2 regions of the Bacillus sp. KNSH39 genome follow, and region 1 is predicted to be linked to the other one. Evidence: riboswitches for the same ligand, from Rfam matches in the RefSeq annotation. Region 1 holds a riboswitch; the other holds the start of a gene.

Region 1 (6,393 bases):
TAAGTTTGTCGTGTTTACAAATTGTGATAATATTTCTTTTTTATTTTTTGAATAGGGCGGGGGAAGAAATGATGAAGGTACTATTACTTGGAGATATAGCAAATCGTTGGGCAGTATCGGTAGAGCGAGTTCAAGAATTGGTTCAGATCGATCCCCTTTTTCCAGGGCCGTATATTATATTACCATCAAAAGATGCTTTGTATTTAGAGGTAGATATTACCGAGTATGAGCAGCTACATGCAGAATTGACACAAGTTTATATTCGCGGGAGAAATTTACGTGCATTTTTACGAGGAGAATAAAGGTTGAATAAAAAAGAGCGAATGCTGAGTGCAACAAGCTATGCACTTCATGTCATTCGCTTTTTTTATTTCATATTTAAAAGGTCATTTTTAAGAAAAGAAAAGAGAAATAAAGAAAATAGATGAAATAACAGTAATAATCTTCAATGTAAGCGTTTAAATGAATGTAAATATTATTATTTTCAGTAATTTACCCCTTTACAAGTGAAATATAGAGGAGTATATTTACTCTCATAAATCATTCATAAAATTTCCAAAAAAACCTAAAATCGCTGAGTTCCAGAAATGGAGCGGGGGAACCAATTTTGTGCATCGTCACTTGGGGTGAATCTTTCAGTTTTGAAAGTAGGGCTACTCTTTAGGCCCGAATCCGACAGCTAACCTCGTAAGCGTTTAGAGAGGAGGTTTACTTTTTGTTGTTCATTTTTTGAACACTGAGTAGAGCTCAGTGTTCTTTTTTAATATTTAAATGGTAAATTTTAACAAAAAGAGAGGGATAGTTATGTTAGATGTTGTAATGGTCGGGATTTTTATTTTATTAGTTGCATCGATGGCAAGTCTTGCAAGTTGGTCAGATAAAGTTGTGAAAGAAGGAAAGCAATCATGATGATTGTCTTATCGGTTATTGTCGCAGCAATTACAGTGTATTTAGTGTATGCATTATTAAATCCAGAGAAGTTTTAATTAGGGGGAATCATTCATTATGATTTGGGTTGCAGTCATTATTACAATGCTCTTGTTTATTTTAGTAGCAAAGCCAACGGGGATTTATTTAGAAAAAGCTTTTCAAGGTAGCAAAACGTTAGATAAAGTATTCGGGCCTTTTGAAAAACTTATTTTTAAAATTACGGGTGTAAAAGCATACAATCAAACGTGGAAACAGTACGCATTATCATTAGTTTTATTAAATGGATTTATGATCGTTGTCGTATACTTCATTTTCAGATTACAAGGTGTGCTGCCGCTAAATCCAGCACATATTGAAGGGATGGAGCCTACGCTCGCTTTTAATACAGCGATTAGTTTTATGGCTGATACAAATTTACAGCATTATAGCGGTGAAAATGGTTTATCCTATTTATCACAATTAATCGGGATTACATTTTTAATGTTTGCGGCACCAGCAACGACATTAGCGCTCGTTATGGCTTTTATAAGAGGACTTGCTGGAAAAGAACTTGGTAACTTTTTCGTTGATTTTACGAGAGCGTTAACGAGAGTGTTTCTTCCTATTGCATTTATTGCGGCACTAGTTTTTGTCGCACTTGGCGTACCACAAACGTTAGATGGGGCGGTTACAGCACAAACGATTGAAGGTGCAAAGCAAAGTATTTTACGTGGACCTGTTGCATCATTCGTTTCCATTAAGGAACTTGGAAATAACGGCGGTGGATTTTTCGGAGCAAATTCTACGCATCCTTTCGAAAATCCAGGACAAATGAGTAATATTTTGCAAATGATGCTTATGATGTTATTACCAACAGCACTTCCATTTACGTACGGACGAATGGTCGGAAATAAAAAACAAGGCCGCATCCTTTTCGTGTCACTATTTATGGTATTTTTACTAGGGTTTATAACGATTACGACATCTGAACTAAACGGGAACCCGGCATTAAATGGAATGGGTATCGAACATGTACAAGGAAGTACAGAAGGGAAAGAAGTACGATTTGGAACAGTATTTTCTTCACTATACGCAACGGTAACGACAGCTGCTGAAACAGGCGCTGTTAATACGATGCATGATACGTTAACACCAATTGGCGGTTTAGTTCCGCTTGTAAATATGATGTTAAATACTGTGTATGGCGGCGTTGGAGCAGGTTTTGTAAACATTATTATGTATGCAATTATCGCGGTGTTTATATCTGGGTTAATGGTTGGACGGACACCAGAGTTTTTAGGTAAAAAGATTGAAGGTAAGGAAATGAAATTAATCGCGGTCACGATTTTATTTCATCCATTGCTCATTTTAGGATTTTCGGCATTAGCTCTTTCAACAAATTTAGGGACGGATGCTATTTCTCATTCCGGTTTCCACGGTTTGACGCAAGTGGTATATGAATATACATCGTCAGCTGCGAATAACGGATCTGGATTTGAAGGATTAGGAGATAATACACCGTTTTGGAATATTACGACTGGTTTAGTTATGTTTTTAGGACGTTACTTCAGTTTAATTACGATGCTAGCTGTGGCAGCTTCATTGAAAGAAAAAACGGTAGTGCCAGAAACAGTCGGAACGTTCCGTACAGATAATAGTTTATTTGGTGGCATCTTCATCGGAACAATTGTAATTGTCGGTGCATTAACATTCTTCCCGATGTTAGTACTCGGTCCAATTGCAGAATTTCTTACATTGAAGTAATGGAGGGTAAATGATGAGACCGGTAGTAGTAAAAGAAAAACAATTAAATGAGTCACAAATACATGCTGTAGAAGATGAAGTTAGACAAGCGAAAACGATGGATCGTGATATCGTAACACATGCGATGAAGCAATCCGTTGCGAAATTGAATCCGAAAGTCATGATAAAGAATCCGATTATGTTCGTTGTGGAAATTGGATTTATCATTACGTTCATTTTATCTTTTCTTCCAAGCAGTTCTAGTAGTATACCAGGATGGTTTAATATAACAGTTTCTCTCATTCTATTATTTACAGTTTTATTTGCGAATTTTGCAGAAGCATTAGCAGAAGGTCGTGGTAAAGCGCAAGCCGATTCTTTAAAGCAGTCGAAGAAAGATGTGTTTGCAAATGTAGTAAAAGAAAATGGAGACATTGTCCAAGTTTCAGCAACTGATCTTAGAAAAGGTGACGTTGTTATCGTAAAACAAGGAGAAATGATTCCAAGTGATGGCGAAGTAATCAAAGGATTAGCATCTGTAGATGAATCTGCAATTACAGGTGAATCAGCTCCTGTTATAAAAGAAGCAGGCGGTGATTTTTGTTCCGTAACAGGTGGAACGATGGTCGTAAGTGATGAAATTACAATTGTCATTACGAGTAATCCTGGTGAATCATTTATCGATAAAATGATTTCTTTAGTAGAAGGAGCTGCTCGTCAAAAAACGCCGAATGAGATTGCTTTAAATACAGTATTAACGAGCTTAACTCTTATTTTCTTAATCGTCGTTGTGACGTTGCCGATTTTTACAAATTATTTAGGTTTTCAAATTGATACTGCTGTACTTGTAGCGTTGTTAGTATGTTTAATTCCAACGACAATTGGTGGTTTGCTATCAGCTATTGGTATTGCGGGGATGGATCGGGTGACAAAATTTAACGTGCTAGCGATGTCAGGGAAAGCAGTAGAAGCTGCGGGCGATATTAATACAATTATTTTAGATAAAACAGGTACAATTACTTTTGGGAACCGAATGGCTCATACATTATTGCCTGTAGGAAATGAAACGATTGAGCAAGTTGGAAAGTGGGCCGCTATTAGTTCTGTTTTAGATGAAACACCAGAAGGTCGATCTGTTATCGAGTATGTGCAGGGAAAATCTATATCATATAATAGAGAACTTGCAGAACAAGGTGAGTTTGTTCCGTTTAAAGCAGAAACGAGAATGAGTGGTGTTGATTTACAAGACGGAACGAAAGTGAGAAAAGGTGCTGTAGGTGCCGTTATTGAATGGGTTGAGTCACAAGGCGGAACAATTCCGAAAGATGTAAATCAAAAAGCAGACTTAATTTCAAAAGAGGGCGGAACACCACTTGTAGTTGCAGTAGATAATCGTATTTACGGTTTAATTTATTTAAAGGATACAGTAAAACCGGGTATGCGTGAGCGTTTTGAACAGTTACGCCAAATGGGGATTAAAACGGTTATGTGTACAGGTGATAATCCGTTAACAGCAGCAACCATTGCAAAAGAAGCTGGAGTAGATGAATTCGTTGCCGAGTGTAAACCGGAAGATAAAATTGCTGTCATTAAAGCAGAGCAAGATAAAGGGAAACTTGTAGCGATGACAGGTGATGGTACAAATGATGCTCCAGCATTAGCACAGGCGGACGTTGGATTAGCGATGAACAGTGGTACGACAGCAGCGAAAGAAGCGGCAAACATGATTGATCTAGACTCGAATCCAACGAAAATTATTGAGGTTGTAGGAATCGGTAAGCAATTGTTAATGACGCGAGGTGCTTTAACGACGTTTAGTATTGCGAATGATATAGCAAAATATTTTGCAATCATTCCAGCAATGTTTACACTTGCGATTCCGCAAATGGAGGCATTGAACATTATGAAATTAACATCACCACTGTCAGCGATTTTATCAGCATTAATATTTAACGCTGTTATTATTCCATTACTCATTCCGTTAGCGATGAAAGGTATTGCATATAAACCGATGAGTTCTAATGCATTGCTTAGCCGAAACTTACTTATTTATGGGCTTGGCGGAGTTATCGTTCCGTTCATTGGAATTAAAGTAATTGATATAATTGTCGGCTTGTTCATATAAGGAAGAGGGGAAAAAGATGGAGAAGAAACAAAGTATACTATCACCAATTATCCGTATTACTTTTACATTTCTAGTGTTGTGCGGACTTGTATACCCGCTTATTGTTACTGGTATTGCACAAGCCGTGATGAAGGATAATGCGGATGGAAGTCTAATATATAATGATAAAAATGAAGTGATTGGTTCTAAATTAATCGGGCAAAACTTCACGGATCCACGTTATTTTCAAGGGCGTGTTTCTAGTATTGAATATAAGGCTGAAGCATCTGGTTCAAATAACTATGCACCATCTAATCCAGATTTAGAGAAACGAGTAGAGAAAAGTATTGAAGAGTGGAAGAAACAAAATCCGAGCGTTCCAGTTACAGAAGTACCGATTGATTTAGTGACAAATTCAGGTTCAGGGCTTGATCCTGATATTAGTCCGAAGGCAGCTTCTGTGCAGGTGGATCGCATATCGAAATTAACGAATATTCCGAAAGAAAAACTTAATCAATTGATTAAAAATCAAACAGAAGGTGCTGCGCTTGGTTTATTTGGAGAGACCCGCGTAAACGTCTTAAAGCTAAATTTGGCATTACAGGAATTAATGAAATAGTAACAGTGCTACCTCAATCTAACGGATTGAGGTAGCGTTGTTTCGAATGAAAGGTAGTGTTTATTTTGTATGCAGATGATTATGAACCGAAGTTTCAAAGGCGAACGCCAGAGGAATATTTAGAATATATTCGTCAGCAAAATCGCGGAAAGTTAAAGTTATATGTAGGAGCAGCTCCAGGCGTAGGAAAAAGTTATAAAATGCTCTTTGATGCAAGGGAAATGAAAAAAGATGGAATTGATATTGTAATTGGTTTAATTGAAACGCATGGAAGAAAAGAGACGGAAGAAGCAATTGCTGATTTAGAAAAAGTTCCTTTGAAAGAAATACAGTATAAAGGAAAGGTATTTTATGAGCTTGATGTGGAAGGAATAAAAAAACGCGCGCCTCAAGTAGTCGTAGTGGATGAACTTGCGCATAGTAATGTTCCTGGTTCTAAACATAAGAAACGTTATATGGATGTGCAGGAATTGTTAGAGGCTGGTATATCGGTATTATCAGCTTTTAATATTCAACATTTAGAAAGTGTTCATGATATTGTAGCTCAAATTACGAATGTAAAAGTAAGAGAACGAATTCCAGATTTTATTTTACAAAAAGCAAATGAAATTCAGCTCGTTGATGCAACACCGGAAGTACTTCGGAAGAGGTTAATAGACGGAAAGATATATAAAGAAGAAAAAATTCAGCAAAGCTTACAAAATTTCTTTACGCTTAATAATTTAGGAGCACTTAGGGAATTATCGCTTCGTGAAGTCGCTGACGATATGGACGAAAAGATTAGTCAAACAGTGATAGAACCAATCGGAGTGAAAGAAAAAATTCTCGTTTGTGTACAATACAGTTCAACAGCGGAGAAATTAATAAGACGGGGATGGCGCATGGCTGATCGGTTAAACGCTGAATTGTACGTATTAAACGTTGAGAGGGAAAATATAGATTCTATTTCAGCTGGAAAAAAGCAGACGATTGAAGAGTGGAAGTTGCTAACGAATCAATTTGATGCAAGTTTTGTATT
Region 2 (6,393 bases), 4.4 Mb from region 1:
TAGTTCAATGAATTTTCTACTACATGCGTCATACCTGCTACAGGAACGACAATTACATTCCCCTCAATCGGAATAAGAGGCTCGCAAGTTTTTAAACTTAATTGATCACCCACTGCATCATAATGCTTCTTAATTCGATGGAATAAGAAGATAATAACTGGTAAGAAAATAAGAATCGACCAAACTTGTGCAAATTTAGTTAAAAAGAACATGCTCATTACGATAAAACTAATAACTGCACCAATTAAATTAACCGTTAATCTTAAAGCCCATCCTTCAGGCTTTTCGCGAAGCCATTTTAATACCATTCCTGTTTGAGAAAGTGTAAATGGAATAAATACACCTACTGCATATAGTGGAATTAAATGTTCTGTTTGTCCTTGGAAAGCTACAATTAAAATAATCGAAGCAACTCCAAGTATAATAATACCGTTTGAGTAACCTAGACGGTCTCCTCTAATCGTAAACATTCTCGGTATGAATTTATCTTTTGCCAGGTTAACCGCTAATAAAGGAAATGCAGAATAACCTGTATTAGCAGCAAGAATTAATATTAAAGCTGTTGTACCTTGTATGAAATAGTACATGAAATTACGTCCAAATGTTTGTTCAGCAATTTGAGAAACAACTGTTACTTCTTTACTCGGAGTCACTCCGTAATAATAGGCTAAAAACACAATTCCTGAAAATAACACAGCAAGTAATGCACCCATTGCAAGCAATGTTTTTGCAGCATTGTTTGGCGCAGGATCTTTAAAGTTCGGAATTGCATTTGAAATTGCTTCAACACCTGTTAAAGCAGAACTACCTGATGCAAATGCTCTTAGTAATAAAAATAAACTAATCCCTGCAACTGGTGTACCAATCGGCGCATGTAAAGTGGGTGAAACATGACCAGTTAAAATATTATATATGCCTACACCAATTAATATAAATAATGCTAAAACGAATAAATAAACAGGATATGCTAAAACGGAAGCTGATTCCGTTACTCCTCTTAAATTTAAGATCGTAATTAATATAACAAATATAACCGCAATAATTACGTTGTGTGCATGTAAGCTAGGAAATGCAGACGTAATTGCATCTGTACCAGCGGACACACTTACCGCAACAGTTAAAATATAGTCAACTAATAAAGATCCTCCAGCAATTAAGCCTGGATTCATCCCTAAATTTTCTTTTGATACAACATACGCTCCCCCGCCATGCGGATAAGCAAAAATAATTTGACGATAAGATAAAATAAGGGCTGTCAATAATACTAATACCCCAACAGCGATCGGAATGGAATACCAATAAGCGATCGCTCCAACACCTGCTAAAGCAATTAAAATTTGCTCTGGACCGTAAGCAACTGATGACAATGCGTCAGAAGATAAAATAGCTAAAGCTTTCGTTTTATTAAGCTTCTGTTCTCCAAGCTCCGTTGATTTTAACGGTCTTCCAATTAAAAATCTTTTAATAGATGAAACCAATGCTGTCCACTCTCCAATAATTTTGTACGAACTTTACTGCTTGTTACAGCCAGTAAACGATTTCCTCAGAAAACAAAAAATGTCTACAAGCCATAGCGAAATAGACTTGTAGACATTATTTTTTTTGTCGCACAAGCTCCACCTTCCTTCTCAATATAACGCTTACGAGGTTAGCTGTCGGATTCGGGCCTATGAGTAGCCCTACCTTTTCAAGGATTCACCCCATCGGATTATGTACTAATCCGTAAAAACGGGTCCCCCGTACCATGCGGTTTCAGCGATTTAGAAAATTGAAACTGTGGATTATAATACTCCTTTATTTTCAAAAAGTAAACAAAAATTTTTAATAAGAAAAAAATTAAAATGATTGCGCATAATCCACTGAGAAATATACATAATGAATACTAAAAAATCCGCAAAGGAGACCCATATGTCTAAAGAAAAGAAGCCTATTTTTTCCGATTCATATTTAGATGCAGTAGCAAATGAAATTAATCAGTTATATGGTAAACGTGAACAGGAAATAAATTTGACAGATAGAACGAAAAGAAATAAATAATTTGTCATACAAAAAATAAAAAAGATAGCAATACACTTATATATTGCTATCTTTTTTATTTTTTCATACATCTAATTCTATTACAGATCTGTTAAAGGTCATCTCTTCATACACCTTTAAATTTTGATATATAGTGCCTAATAATGGTGCCGCTATAGAAAATTGCTCTGCTACATCCAGTAAATATCCTTGCAAGTGCTTCCCTTCAATAAACGAACCCTTTTCCATATCACGTTGCATTGATGACTTCATATCATACGAAATTTTATCAATCGTTTTCATATGTTCCTGGGCAATATTAGCCTTTACTGGAGCTCCTAATACTCTCATGATTTGTACAGATTCCTCAAACACATTACGGATAAAATCACGGCCGCCTTCACTTTCACGGATTGGTCCAATTGGTGCACGCATTAACGTTGTCACACCTGACATTACAGTAATAAATAAATATTTATGCCACATATCTTGCGTAATATTTTCACTTAAAACAAAACTAGATTTCGTACCTGAAAATGCTTTAGAAATATGCTTTACTCTCTCTGAATTTTGAGACTTAATTTCTCCAAACACAAGTCTGTTGGCAGCGCTGGTTTGTACAATTTCTCCTTGATCGTTTAACGTCGTCTCGATAAAGCATAAACCGCCAATTACTTTTTCTTCGCCGAATTCTTTTTGTAATAGCGATAAATGAGCGATACCATTTAACAATGGAATGATTACAGTATTTTCGCCAACAAACGGCTTCAAATCTTGAATTGCCTCGTTTAAGTGATACGCTTTTGTTGAAAATAAAATAACATCAAATGGAGAAGTTCGCTCTTCTTTCGTTATTAATTTCGGTCGGAAGGAAAAATCCCCGTTAACACTTCGGATTACAAGTCCTCTTTCCTCTAATTGTTTTTTCCGTTTACTACGAACAAGAAACGTGACATCTTCTCCCTTCTCGACTAATCTGCCACCAAAAAATCCTCCGACTCCACCAGCGCCTAATACTAAAATCCGCATACAGCATCCCCCTTTTCAAAATACAATTTTATAACTTTTAGTATACATAACATTATACATGTTCCCTGCTAAATAAGCTGAATTTTCACTCTCAATTGAGTATAAAAGAGTGGTTATTTTCAAATAAATTTGGGCATGTTGTTTCTATAGCATATATGGAAAGGACACAATGTAGATGGAGGCAATACAATCAATTGAGGAAAAAGGTGTAGCAACAGCTATATTTCAATTTATATTCCCGTTTTCGTTTAAAGCTGGATATGAACAAGAGATGTTCCCTTTCTTACAAAAAAACGATTTTCGTCCTTTTCGGCTCGATCATCTCGATGATGAAAATACATATTATGGGGAGTTTAAAGTTTCACATCAAAATATGGAAGCATACTATCTTTCATTTACAAATAAAATTCTCTTTCCTCACTCAGAGCATCAAAAGGGCTTGCAACGTTATTCAAAGGACCTTAACTTAACTGGACATTTAACAACAAACCTTATTTCAATTCCATTCAAGATACACTCTATTGATGTCACACTTTGTCCTTATGAACTTGGCTTCTTAACAATTCGAACAGAAGTAAACACTGCTCCAAACATGACTTTATCTGAAGCAATCGAATTCGCTGCTCGCTTCCGTGTACTTGAAACTAAAAATGATACAAATGAGACTATTTGTATTGAATGTAACGGAAAAAAGTATTCCCAAGTTGAAAAATTCATTTTTGGTTATTTATTTCATGGTGTAACTGATTTCTTTGAAAAGAAGAGATTAAGAAGTTCATACTTTCAAACCTTCCCTTTCTTCGAAGACCAAAGAATGTACGTCCAAACTTTATTGTCACTAAAAGAAGGTATGGAGCTTAATGAAGCGGATGTTTATCGTACTTCTAGTCTTTCCGGATTAACAAGTGATGGTAAGCCATATGTGAGCGCAAATAACCTTCCTTACATTCATGACTATTTAAAAAAACACGCTTACCAGAGATGGGCTCCAAATCGTTATTTCATAATGGAAGAACATATTTTTACATGTGTAACAAATGAAGGAGAACGTAAAATCGCTAAACTTGCTAGTCAAATGTACGGAGAATTTTATTACGCTTTATTATTAAACCTATTCCATAAAATTGTTTTATTAAAAATGGCTAACGCCTATGCTGAGCTAAACATTGAACAAGATACTAATGAAATAGAGAAATTAATTTATTCGATCAATTCGTTCACTGCTAATTATTTTTCTTTAGAATTAGTATCCCAATCACAAAGTGAAGATATTTTCTTTCGTTTAAGAAAACTTTTTAATATTGAGGTTCTATACTCGAACGCGAAACAAAATCTTGATAGTTTGTTTAAATATCAAGAAAATGTCGCCTCTAAAAAAGATAGCCTCTTATTATTAATTTTAACGCTCTACTCTGTAGTGGGCCAAATGTTAGGGTTTACTATGATTGACCTTTTAAGAAACACCGATTCAAACAAAATATCGTCACCTCTTGAATTTTTCGCTCTATTAATTGCGATTAGCGGCATTGTCATTTCACTTATTTTAGGAGCCCAAAGTTTATACCAATGGGGTCTACAGCATAAACGAAGAAAAGCTTGGGTAAAACAAACTGTACTTTCTGCCGTTAAAGAGAAAGAAGATAAAAATTAAAAAAGGTTATTTTCAAATTCTTGGCGCGCTGCATTAAGTGAAATTTTTATGAGCGATTTTCCGATTATATCGGCGCAACTCGAAATATATCAGCGATTTTTTTAATATATCGACTTACCGACAAATGACAGGACCGGATAATAAAAAAGGGTGCTCCAAAATAAAACTTGGAGTACCCCTTTTATTATACGAATTCAGTTTACTTCCCTGCTTCGATTTGCTCTAATGCAGCAGCTACTTGCTCTTCCGTTAATTCATGTTGTATTACGTAGCGGTTACGTGGACTTACACGACATTCATGAGAACATGCACGTAAATATTTCGCTTCGTTTTCTTCAGAACATAAAATTTTCTTATTACATTCTGGATTTGAACAGTTTACATAGCGCTCACAAGGTTCACCTGTAAAGTGGTCTTTACCAACGATAACATGTTCTTTTTGGTTTACTGGTACAGCAATACGCTCATCGAACACGTAACATTGTCCATCCCAAAGCTCACCTTGTACCTCTGGGTCTTTTCCGTACGTTACAATTCCGCCGTGAAGCTGACTTACATCTTCATAGCCTTCACGAACTAACCAACCAGAAAACTTCTCACAACGAATTCCGCCTGTACAATAAGTTAAAATCTTTTTACCTTCAAGTACTTCTTTATTTTCACGAATCCAATCTGGTAATTCACGGAATGATTCGATATCAGGTTTAATCGCACCTTTGAAGTGACCTAAATCAAACTCATAATCATTTCGTGCATCAATGATAACTGTATCTTCTTGTTTCATTGCTTCATAAAAATCTTTTGGCTCTAAATACTTCCCAGTTATTTCGTGTGGGTTAATGTCATCTTCTAGACGAAGTGTAACTAACTCTGGACGAGGACGCACGTGCATTTTCTTGAATGCATGACCATCAGCTTCATCTATTTTAAATACGATACCGTCAAAACGTGGATCATTGTTCATTGCTTCCATGTATTTCTCTGTTTGTTCTACAGTTCCAGAACAAGTTCCGTTAATACCTTCTTTCGCTACAAGAATTCTTCCTTTTAATTCAAGTGAATTACAAAATGCTAAATGCTCTGCCGCGAATTCTTCTGGGTTTTCAATTGTTGTGTACATGTAATATAGTAATACTCTGTATGGTTTTGTAGTTGCCAATGTATTTCTACCACCTATCTAATTTTTAAAATCATGTATAAGTTAACGTTCATATCAAAACATATATAATAAGAAAATGAATCCCATTTTCTTTTCTTTATACTATTTTCTATCAGTTAACAAAAATAAAAAACAAGATTACACATCAAAACACTATGGTTATGTTGTAATCCCAATATATTATATATCATACAAATGCAATTCCATCAATTAATATGCTGGATTATCGGCTTTATGTTCACATAAATTTCAAAATTGACCCTTTAATTTATTATGTTTCCCCACGTCATCACACCATAAACTCCCAATTTATTTTACGTTATCACACCATCCATTGCATAAAGGCATATAATTTGCATTAAGGAAACTTTCGTGTTCAAATGAAATTATCATATAACATATCTAAATGTATTGAAATAATGAGTAAGAATAAATACAATAATTTCATCAAGTTAACATTTTAAAGGGGAAAACTACTATGAATAAAGATATAACAAAAGATGAACATCTCCCTTCTGAAAGTACAACCGTACAATCA

Evidence for each region. A riboswitch is a leader RNA that binds a small molecule or an ion and turns the genes downstream of it on or off. The one in region 1 is predicted to bind cyclic di-AMP.
Region 2: it holds a riboswitch for cyclic di-AMP, as region 1 does, so the genes downstream of both, ACUL40_RS01265 (APC family permease) here and ACUL40_RS23600 (SipW-dependent-type signal peptide-containing protein) in region 1, are expected to answer to the same signal.

Annotation. Positions count from the first base shown of each region.
Region 1 is NZ_JBQXYO010000001.1:4,617,199-4,623,591, forward strand. It holds gene ACUL40_RS23590 (hypothetical protein) at 1-55, shown strand, start outside; gene ACUL40_RS23595 (hypothetical protein) at 69-302, shown strand; cyclic di-AMP (ydaO/yuaA leader) riboswitch at 563-708, shown strand; gene ACUL40_RS23600 (SipW-dependent-type signal peptide-containing protein) at 805-909, shown strand; gene kdpF (K(+)-transporting ATPase subunit F) at 909-986, shown strand; gene kdpA (potassium-transporting ATPase subunit KdpA) at 1,006-2,673, shown strand; gene kdpB (potassium-transporting ATPase subunit KdpB) at 2,687-4,777, shown strand; gene kdpC (K(+)-transporting ATPase subunit C) at 4,794-5,375, shown strand; gene kdpDN (KdpD-like non-kinase potassium sensor) at 5,432-6,393, shown strand, end outside.
Region 2 is NZ_JBQXYO010000001.1:247,044-253,436, reverse strand. It holds gene ACUL40_RS01265 (APC family permease) at 1-1,478, opposite strand, end outside; cyclic di-AMP (ydaO/yuaA leader) riboswitch at 1,623-1,768, opposite strand; gene ACUL40_RS01260 (hypothetical protein) at 1,909-2,037, shown strand; gene panE (2-dehydropantoate 2-reductase) at 2,101-3,045, opposite strand; gene ACUL40_RS01250 (hypothetical protein) at 3,221-4,696, shown strand; gene trhO (oxygen-dependent tRNA uridine(34) hydroxylase TrhO) at 4,896-5,855, opposite strand; gene ACUL40_RS01240 (Nramp family divalent metal transporter) at 6,334-6,393, shown strand, end outside.